DNA from 2 places in the Actinobacillus arthritidis genome. Region 2 is predicted to be linked to the other one. Evidence: riboswitches for the same ligand, from Rfam matches in the RefSeq annotation. Region 2 holds a riboswitch; the other holds the start of a gene.
What was found. Region 2 has a riboswitch for lysine ahead of NYR89_RS04400 (Na+/H+ antiporter NhaC family protein). Riboswitches for the same ligand answer to the same signal wherever they lie in the genome.
Positions count from the first base shown of each region.

Region 1 (5,590 bases), 110 kb from region 2:
CATCCCATATGACGACTTTCCGCTCTTAACGGCGTAAAGTCATCACCAATCGTCATTTCGGTAGAACCGCCGCCAATATCAACTACGAATTTTCGTCCACTTTCCGGTTGAGTATGACTAACACCCGAATAAATTAAACGGGCTTCATCCGGTCCAGAAATAATTTGAATCGGAAATGGAAAGACTTCTGCGACCTGTTTTAGAAACTCATCATTGTTAATTGCTCGGCGTAAGGTATAAGTACCGACCACCTTTACATTTTCTACTGAGAAGCCTTGCAAACGATCCGCAAATAATGCCAAGCAATCTACACCTCTTTGAATTGCTTCTTGGCTTAAAATACGATGTTCATCTAAACCGTCCGCTAAACGTACTCGGCGTTTCAAGCGAGAAAGCACTTGAATCGAGCCATTCACAATTCTTGCTACAATCATATGAAAACTGTTCGATCCCAAATCGATCGCGACAAATTCTCTAGGTACTAATTGTTTAGGCTGTGTCATACAAAATAATCCTTTTAACCGAGCAATAAAATAACAAGATTTTATCACTTATCTTACGAATCAATCGAATAAATTTAATAAATTTGTTGGTTATTTCAACAAATAAACCGCTCTTAGCAAAACATTTTGACGAATAGAATGAAAAGGTCTAGGATTCATATTATTTTGACTTTCAATTTACTAACAGGGGTTTAAAATGGCTGATGTTAAAAAACAATCTTTCCAAGATATGTTGGATTATGTTCATCTTTACCGTTTAAAAAATAAATTACACCGTGAAACGGCGGATAACGATCGTAAAATCCGTGACAATCAAAAACGTGTTTTGTTATTGGATAACTTAAACCAATATATCAATGATTCAATGAGTGTAGAGGAAATCCGTGCGATCATTGCCAATATGCGTGATGACTACGAAAACCGTGTTGACGATTATATGATCCGTAATGCGGAACTTTCAAAACAACGTCGTGAAATTCGCCAAAAAATGGCAACTCATAAATCCGCAACACCGGCAAAAGACGATAAATAATTTCTTCGATTCTATTTCCCAAAACGACAAGATTTCATTAGATCCTGTCGTTTTTTTCTAATTATGTCCATTCCTTAATCACTTTCTTTGATTACAATAAATATTATTTGACACAACCATAATAAAAAGGTATTTCTATACTCGCTTTCCGTACTAGATATATGGAAAGAAGTAATGATTTTATCATTGCGGGAGAGGAGCAACACTCAGGCAGTTTAATCCGAGGCAACTAGGGCCGTTTGAGGATTAAATGATGGGAGTGATTGCCGAGGTGTGAATTCACTAGACTGGAATGAACATCGGCTGAGTCAGGTTGAATCCTATCAGCTGTCATTTAACACATGTTTAAATGGAGTGCTCTGATTAATTGGTTCTTAAATCAAACCGCCTAATCTACTCAAATTTCCTTTCGAATATCCACTACACAACATCATCTATTATTCTTTGATTTAGAGGAAATTCTTATTATGTCTCATCTTTCGGTTGCAAAATTCGGTGGAACCAGTGTAGCAAATTTTGATGCAATGACGTCTTGTGCCAATATCGTGACAACAGATGCAAACACACGTGTTGTGGTACTTTCTGCATCAGCTGGCGTAACTAATTATTTAGTAGAATTGGCAAACGGTTGCGAAAAAGAACGCCGTGACGAAATTTTAAATGCAGTGCGTACAATTCAATATAACATTATTGAAAAATTACAAAATCAAAGCGAAATTTCTGCTGAAATTGATGAATTATTACAACATATCAGCGCATTAGCCGAATCAGCAAGCCTTGCGACATCTAACGCATTAACCGATGAATTAATCTGTCACGGTGAAATGATGTCTACCAAAATTTTCACTCAACTTTTAAAAGAACGTAATTTTCCGGCAGTATGGGTGGATGTGCGTGACGTTGTAGCGACAAATAGCAATTATGGTAAAGCGGCACCAAATGATGAGAAAACACAACAACAATCGGATGCAGTAATCAAGCCGTTAATTGCGACAGGCAATGTCGTGATTACCCAAGGTTTTATCGGTAGAGATGATGAAGGCAAAACAACCACATTAGGGCGTGGCGGTTCAGACTACTCTGCCGCACTATTAGCCGAAGTATTAAATGCGAATGACGTATTAATTTGGACGGATGTACCGGGTATCTACACAACCGACCCGCGTGTTGTGCCGAACGCACAACGCATTGATACGATGGCATTTAACGAAGCGGCTGAAATGGCAACTTTCGGCGCTAAAGTATTACACCCTGCAACCTTATTACCGGCTGTACGTAGCAATATTCCTGTGTATGTAGGTTCAAGCAAAGCACCGGAACAAGGTGGCACTTGGGTAACTCGCGATCCACAACCGCGCCCGACTTTCCGTGCTATTGCGTTACGTCGTAACCAAACTTTATTAACGCTTTCCAGCCTTTCAATGCTACACGCACAAGGCTTTTTAGCTAACGTGTTTGCAATTCTTGCAAAACACAAAATTTCAGTAGACGTGATTACCACATCGGAAGTCAGCGTTGCATTAACCTTAGATAAAACCGGTTCGGCATCGTCAGGCGCAGATATGTTATCCAAAGAGCTACTGGATGAATTAAACGCTTATTGCCACGTACAAGTGGAAAACGATCTCGCGCTTGTTGCGATTATCGGTAACAACTTACATACCCAAGCTGGTGTGGCAAAACAGTTATTCCATACACTTGAAGGCTTCAATATTCGCTTAATTAGCTATGGTGCAAGTACAAACAACGTGTGTACCTTAGTGAAAAACGAAGAAGCAGATGAAGTGGTTCGCTCACTGCACGCAGGTTTATTCGAGTAATTACATCCGTAAATAAGCGGTCGAATTTGCAAAATTTTTTACAAATTCGACCGCATAATCACCTTATAAAAGGCTTGAATACTTATACTATTCAAGCCTATTTTTTAACTTAAAATTCGCCCATCTTTTAAAACTAAAGTACGATCGCAAAGATATTCCAAAGTTGCCAAATGATGTGTAATAAATAAAAAACTCATTTTAAACTCAGTCTGTAACTGTTTTAATAAACGTAAAATCTGCATTTGGTTAATGGTATCAAGGTTACTCAGTACCTCATCCAATATAATTAATGATGGCTGAGTAATTAATGCTCGACATAGACAGACACGTTGAGCTTGTCCACCAGAAAGCTGATGTGGAAGCGCATCTAATAAATCTAGCGATAACCCGACTTTGGGCAACCATCGCTTTGCTTCCGCTCTTAAATATTGTTGTTTACTGAGAATAACCAATGGCTCCGTAACCGCTTTCCAAACTGGAAAATAAGGATTCAATGAGGATAAATAATCCTGAAACACAACGCTAATATGTTGCTGGCGTACTTTGGTTTGTGCTATCGGTTGACCATTCAATAAAATACGTCCTTGATCCGCCTTTTCGACCCCACAAATAAGCCGTGCAAGCGTACTTTTGCCCGAACCGCTACCACCAATCAATCCTACACTTTCGCCCGGATAAAGTTTAAAACTGATATGCTGTAAAATCGCAGTATATTCTCTGGCAAATAAGCGGTGGGATTTGGGGTAAGATTTACAAATATCAGTAAGTTCTAAAAGCGGAACCGTTGTACTTATTACTTGATCCGTATGTCTGGTTACTTGTGTCAAACTTTCTGCATAATGCAATAATTCTTGGCTAATATGATGAGTTAAAACGGGTGTCTGCTCCGCTATATTCCGCCATTGTTCAACAATTTTCCCTTGCTCCAATACAGCAATTTCATCCGCTAATAAATGCACTAAATGCAAATCGTGACTGATAAAGAGCAATGATGATCGTTGTTTGAGCTTCAGAAAGAGTGGTATCAATGCTTGCTGTGTCGCAAAATCTAAAGAAGACGTTGGCTCATCTGCAATGATTAATTCCGGAGATAATGCCATCGTTAATGCAATAACCATACGCTGTAATTGACCACCGCTTAATTGGTTCGGATAACGGTAAAGTAATGTTTTCGGTAGTTCGACTTGCTCAACCATTTGTTCCGCTAACCGCATTCCACTCTCTTTATCCATTTGTAGGTGAAAATGAAAAGTTTCCTGAAACTGATGAATAAGTAGCATAAGCGGATCAAATGCTTGCATTGGATTTTGTACAATTAACCCGATTTTACGTCCCCGTAATTGCTTTAATATTTCAGGCGTTATTTCGCAATTTTTAAACGAAATTCGACCGCTTATTTGTAAGTTCTCCGGTAAAAGTCCTAAAATCGCTTTACTCAATAAACTTTTCCCTGCCCCACTAGGTCCTACTAGTGCTAAGCAATGTTGTTCTTGCAGAGAAAGACAAATATTCATAAGTAAGGGCTTACCGTTTACAGTATGGAGATTGAGATTATCGATCTGCAAAATACTCATCATCACCCTCGTTATTACGTCCAAAATAATCTCGTAAGAAATCACCAAAACTATTAAACGCCATTACTACGACAACAATCGATAACCCTGCCGGCGACATTTGTTCCGGATGCAATACCATAATATTTTTTGCATCCGCTAGCATATTTCCCCACTCAGGAATTGGCGGTTGAACACCCAAACCTAAAAATGACAAGGCTGAAATCATTAAAATTACACTACCGATATCCGCTGTACCTAAAATAACCAATTCAGCCAAAGTGACTGGTAAAAGATGCCGGATCAATAAATGTAAATAGGAAGATCCGACCGTTTTCGCAAATAACACATAATTCTTATGTGTATGCTGAAGTACGATCCCTCGGATCATCCTGGCATACCAAGCCCATTTCACACAGACTATTGCTAATAAAATATGATCAATACCTGCTCCTAATATGCCAACTAAGGCAAGAATCATCACTTCTGCCGGAAATGACAACATGATGTCACAAAGTCGCATCAAAACATTATCTACTTTCTGTCCTAATAACCCAGCAGACATTCCAACTACCGCACCAATAAGTAATGTCACAACCATCGCTATAACCGCATAAAAGACGGTTGTTCTGATACCAAATATCAACCTTGAAAATATATCACGTCCAAGGTTATCCGTACCTAACCAATGAAGCTGGCTTATTGCTTGATATTTTTCCCGTATATTAGTAACGGTAGGATCAAAAGCTGTAATCTGCTCTGCTAATAAGCCCATCATTCCGATTAGGCATAAAATAACGAAGCAACAAAATGCAAATTTATCTTGGTATAACCGCATTAGAAAACGCATTATTTCCATCCTCTCAAGCGAGGATCTAACCATTGGTATAACAGATCAATCAGAAAATTAAAGCTCAAAAATAATATTGCCATTAATAAAATATAGCCTTGAATTATCGGATAATCTCGGGAAAAGATCGCTTGAATACATAACCGCCCGACACCGTTAAGAGCAAAAATATTTTCAATAACGACAGATCCCGCCAATAATTTTGGAATCGACATACCCATTCCAGTCAATATGTTATGAAGTGAATTAGGTAAAATATGACGAAAAATCAACCGCTTGTAGGACAATCCTCTCGCTTTAATATAGTGAGCATACGGCTGTTTTAATTGATA
Region 1 covers NZ_CP103833.1:822,644-828,233, forward strand. Annotated here, with positions in the region: gene ppx (exopolyphosphatase) at 1-503, opposite strand, end outside; gene NYR89_RS03865 (DUF496 family protein) at 700-1,035, shown strand; lysine riboswitch at 1,220-1,403, shown strand; gene lysC (lysine-sensitive aspartokinase 3) at 1,503-2,855, shown strand; gene NYR89_RS03875 (ABC transporter ATP-binding protein) at 2,960-4,369, opposite strand; gene NYR89_RS03880 (ABC transporter permease subunit) at 4,407-5,258, opposite strand; gene opp1B (nickel/cobalt ABC transporter permease) at 5,258-5,590, opposite strand, start outside.
Region 1: it holds a riboswitch for lysine, as region 2 does, so the genes downstream of both, lysC (lysine-sensitive aspartokinase 3) here and NYR89_RS04400 (Na+/H+ antiporter NhaC family protein) in region 2, are expected to answer to the same signal.

Region 2 (5,590 bases):
GCCGAAACGGTTTAAGTATTCGGCATAGTTTTTAATCGCATAAACACAAGAGCCTGCCGGAGCAACGATAGGGTAATCATTGGCTTCAAACGTTTCGATAAGACTTTTCATACCCGGAATCGCTTCTTTTGCATAACCACTGTTCATTGCAGGTTGTCCGCAACATCCCTGTTTTTCTAAGAAAATCACATTACAGCCTAATTTTTCGAGTAAGAGTACGCTGTTTTTTGCTACGCCTGCTTTCACAATATCTGCAATGCAGGTTACATAGAAATTTACGTTCATAAAGAACTCCCAATTAAATAAAAATAAGAAACAATCGTATTTAAAATGTCATAAATGATAAAAGGAAGTCATCCGACTTCCTTTTGCAAATTTAGGTAGAAAAAGTTTAAATTTAACCGCTTGTCAGTGTAGCACGTATTACTTTAATCTTTCTCTACCACTTTTTTATTAAACATTAAAGAAGAGAGGAATAATTGTTAATGCGACAACGGCGCCGATAACACCGTAGATAAACATTGGTACTACAGTTTTCTTAATAATCGCACCTTCTTGGTTTTGGATATTTAATACAGAGTTAACCGCTACGATATTGTTAATACATACCATGTTACCCATTGCTCCACCTACAGATTGTAGTGCAAGTACTAACGAAGTAGATAAACCTGTAATTTCAGCTGTGGATAATTGTACGCTACCAAAGGTTAAGTTAGAAACTGTGTTAGAACCGGAGAAGAACGCACCGACTGCACCTAAATATGAAGCGAAGATGGTCCAATATTCGCCGGTTGCTGTGGCAAAGCTCTTACCAATGATTTTTACCATTGAACCATCATGACCTACTAGCATTAAGTTAACCATGATTAATGCACCGACTAATGCGATAAACGGATTTTTTGTTTGTTTGAAGCTACCTGCAAATACATCTTTTACTTTTGAGCAGTTTAAAGAGAAAAGTGGGATACAAATTAAAACGGTAATTACAAACGGAATTAATGCCGGTACATAAAGTAATTTGTAGTTAGCACTTACCGCTGTACCAAAGATATTTTTTAAGCTGAATACTAAACCTTGGCTGATTTCAAATTGACCAAGTGAACCTAATTGTGTGCTAATCCAAGCGGTTGTATCGTTCATCATCGCTTTAAATGGTAATTGTTGAATACGAGTGATGATTAAGAAACCAATTAATAAACCGGTTGGAAGTAGAGCTTTTGCCACTTCTTTTAGTGGTACAGAGCCTTCCAAAGTATTTTCAACTTTTGCTAAGCCTACGCCTTTATTAGCAAGGAAAATCGAAATAAACATACCGATTGCACCACCCACTAAAGATGGAAATTCATAGTTTACTTGAGCAAGTAAGATGTAAGGCACTACGCACGCAAATACACTTAAATATATGAATACGATGTTTTGACGAATTTCTTTCCAGCTTACGATAAAGCTTAGTGCAATTACTGGGATCACTAATGCCGCAAAAGCATGGATAAGTGCTGTCATTGAACCGATTTCAAGAATTTGTGCTTCGGCTAAATTTAATGAACCGAAACCGAACCAAGTTGGTGTACCTACTGCACCGAAAGATACTGGAACTGAGTTCATTACTAATGCGAGGATCGCAACTTTAATCGGGTTAAAACCTAAACCGACCAAAATCGGTGCCGCGATTGCCGCCGGTGTACCAAAACCACTTGCACCTTCAATCATAAATGCAAATGCCCAACCGATAATCATAAGCTGTGCAACCGGATTCGGATTAATTGTACCTAACCATTTGCGTAATGTATTGGTTACACCTGACGCTTCGGAAAAACGATTGAATAAAATTGCACCGAAGATAACGGTAATCGGTGTGAAAACCGACATAATGGCTGATGAGATATTCGCACTGATAATAGTAATATCGGTCGCAAAGAAAAGAAGGTGAATAACAAGTACCACTACGGCGACCCACGGTAACGCAACATAGGATGGTAATGCATTACGTTTTACCATTAAATAAATGAGTAAAACGATTGGAAAGATACTAAGAAATAGCGCCATAGGAAACCTCGAGTCGCTTGATTATTAAAATAAGTTAAAAAAATGTTAACTTTGTTGAGTGGGGGCATTGTATGTGAGATTTTTTAAAAGAATAGTAGGTTTGTTTCAAATTATGATAAAGATCACACTTTTTTGATTTAAATGCTTAAAATATAAGCAATAAAAAATATAAAATTTTAACAATTTTGTAAAATTAACTCGTATGAGTTATAAGAATGTGGAATATTCTTGTGGATTTTTTATAACCTAATGCTATTACCTTGAGGTTTGTAATATTAAAAGGAAAAATATAGAGCGTAATTAATATGTAACGATAATAAAAAATCTGCACCTTAATCTATTGGAGATTTAGTCCAACTTTGGGGTGCAGATCATATTGTTAGCCCGTTCTTTAGAAAAATTAGAGAGCAAAAGATGCTAGACTCTTACCTTCATTTAATGCTTTTTGAATTTGGCTAGGGGTACGTCCTTGACCCGTCCATGTTTTTTCATTACCGTTTTCATCAATATATTTGTACTTTGCCGGACGAGGTGTACGCGGTTCACGCTTTTTACGTTCCGTGATACTACCTAATAACACAACTAGCTCTTCAGCTGAGATACCATCTTTTGCTAATAACTCTTTATATTTATTTAAGCCCTCAAGCAATTTAGCTTGTTCAAGTTCTTGAGCTTTTACCATTTCACGTTTTTCTTCAACAACGATAGTAACTTTTTCAAGTAAAGCTTCCATTTGTTCTAAACTTGATTCACGAGCTAAGACACGTAAGTCGCGGATATTTGATAATGTTTTTAAGATATCAGACATTTTTATCTCCAAATTAAAGACCATTTAAAACTAATAATTTAATTTATCATAAACTCCGAGAATAATAATATTTCGAAATTAATAATATCTTAACCAAATAAATTATTTAGGTAAATAAATAATTTATGCCTAGAAATTATTTACTCTAATATAAGTGGAAAAATAAAAAACGATTTATTACAGAGGTTAAAAGATTGCATTTTGCTATTGGCAATTTATCGATATTAGGGTAATCTTACGCCGTCCTACAAATTGTAGAGGTGCAAATCCGATAAGTACTTTTTCTGAGTGGAAAACGATGAGGAAGAAGGAAAGGCGTATTTGCCGAAATCAGTTAAGCGTCATCTTAATTGGTTGGGGTCGTTACCGAAAGGGACGACACTGTCGTAATCTTGTATTACGGAGTGCTACTGCTAGGGTCGGTTCTATATTTCTATATTTCAGATTACCTACCTCATCTTATGCCTTTGCATACATTTCAGTAGATCCTCTTCTTTGTCTGACTCTAATTTCATCACAAAGTTATTTCTTTAGAGGTTTTATGAATTTAATTGATTATTCAAGCTCATTGCTGTCAATTGTGCCGGCATCGCTTGCATTATTATTGGCAATCTTTACTCGCCGAGTCCTGCTGTCTTTAGGAATTGGTATTTTAGTCGGGGCATTTATGCTCTCAATGTCTTTTTTAGACGGTTTTATTTATTTAAAGAATATTGCAGTCGGTTTAGTTTATTCGGACGGTGAATATTCCTTCGGTAAAGTACAAATTTTAATTTTCTTATTATTGTTAGGTATATTTACTTCATTGTTAACCTATTCTGGTAGTAATCAAGCCTTTGCCAACTGGGCTAAACAGCATATAAAAGGTCGCCGTGGTGCAAAATTATTAACCGCCTGTTTGGTTTTTGTGACATTTATTGATGATTATTTCCATAGTTTAGCCGTAGGGGCGATTGCACGACCGGTTACAGATAAATTCAAGGTTTCTCGTGCAAAATTAGCTTATATTTTGGACTCTACTGTCGCACCTATGTGTGTTTTAATGCCGGTTTCTAGTTGGGGAGCATCAATTATTGCGACTATCGGCGGTTTATTAACGACTTATAGTATTACCGAATATACGGCGATTAGTGCATTCGCTTCAATGAGTATGATGAACTACTATGCGTTATTTGCATTAATTATGGTATTTATTGTTGCATATACATCATTTGATATTGGCTCAATGGCTCGTTTTGAACGTAAAGCACTTGTCATGCGGAAGGGCGTACTGATGAATCGTCAGACGAGGAAAGTAAAGGTCGTGTATATGCATTAATTATTCCTATCCTTGTGTTAATTTTTACAACGGTTGCATCAATGCTTTATACCGGTGCACAAGCACTTGAAACATTCAGCCTATTAGGTGCATTTGAAAATACAAATGTAAACCTTTCTTTAGTGATAGGTGGTTCTGCTGGTGTATTAGCGGTTGTGTTGTGTACACTTGGCTTAATTAAGGCGGAAGATTATCCGAAAGCCGTTTGGGTCGGTTGTAAATCAATGTTCGGTGCGATTGCGATTTTAATTTTAGCTTGGTTAATTAGTAGTGTTGTGAAGGATATGCACACTGGGGATTATCTATCTACTTTAGTTGCAGGCAATATTAATCCAGCATTCCTTCCTGCGATTTTATTTGTATTGGCAAGCGTAATGGCATTTGCAACCGGAACCAGCTGGGGAACATTTGGGATTATGCTTCCGATTGCGGCAGCAATGGCAATTAATGTTGATGCAAGTTTGTTAATTCCATGTATGTCTGCCGTAATGGCAGGTGCGGTATGTGGTGATCATTGTTCACCTATTTCGGATACAACTATCCTTTCTTCAACCGGTGCACAATGTAATCATATGGATCATGTTACCTCACAATTACCTTATGCCTTATTGGTTGCGGTGGCTTCAATTAGTGGCTATTTAGTATTAGGTTTTAGCCACTCAGCACTTTTAGGTTTTGTTACGACAGCTGTCGTAATGGTTGCATTGATTTTTGTCTTTAAATCGAAAAAAGCGGCAACTGAAGCCTAATTCCTTTCTTAATTAAGCGGTCGAATTTGTTGAAAATTTTGCAAATTCGACCACTATCATTTTCTTCATTTTGTCAAATCGAATCATTCCTCTTGCATCATAAATTTGTCGAATTTGTGAAGAAACTCACATTTTTTCAGTATTGAATTGTGTACTATCTTGTTACAAAGTAAGTCATTGAATAACTTCATTGCAATGATATGGGAGGAATTATATGAAAACGTTATCTGCTATTAGTACCGTAGCATTGGGGCTTGGTGTTTCTCTCGTGAGTATGGCACAAGACTCGGTCGGTGTAAGTTTATATCAATATGACGATCATTTTATCCATTTAATGAACAATGAATTGGTCAAATATGCAAAAGAGAGATCTTTACCGCTTCTAATGAATGATGCACAAAATTCCCAATTTGTACAAAATAGTCAAGTGCAGACTTTAATTGATACAAAAGTAAGTGTGTTGGCGGTTAATTTGGTGGATCCATCTGCGTGGATGACTGTGATTGGCAAGGCAAAAGAAGCAAATTTACCTATTATTTTATTTAATAAAGATCCAGGAGCTAGAGCGATAAATAGTTATGCCAAAGCCTATTATGTAGGTTCTGATCCACAAGAGGCAGGTAAGGCTCAAGCAAAAATGATTGCAAAACATTGGAAAGAAAATCATGG
Region 2 covers NZ_CP103833.1:936,283-941,872, reverse strand. Annotated here, with positions in the region: gene NYR89_RS04415 ((Fe-S)-binding protein) at 1-285, opposite strand, end outside; gene NYR89_RS04410 (lactate permease LctP family transporter) at 454-2,046, opposite strand; gene NYR89_RS04405 (H-NS family histone-like protein) at 2,447-2,854, opposite strand; lysine riboswitch at 3,102-3,272, shown strand; partial or broken gene NYR89_RS04400 (Na+/H+ antiporter NhaC family protein) at 3,396-4,921, shown strand; gene NYR89_RS04395 (substrate-binding domain-containing protein) at 5,136-5,590, shown strand, end outside.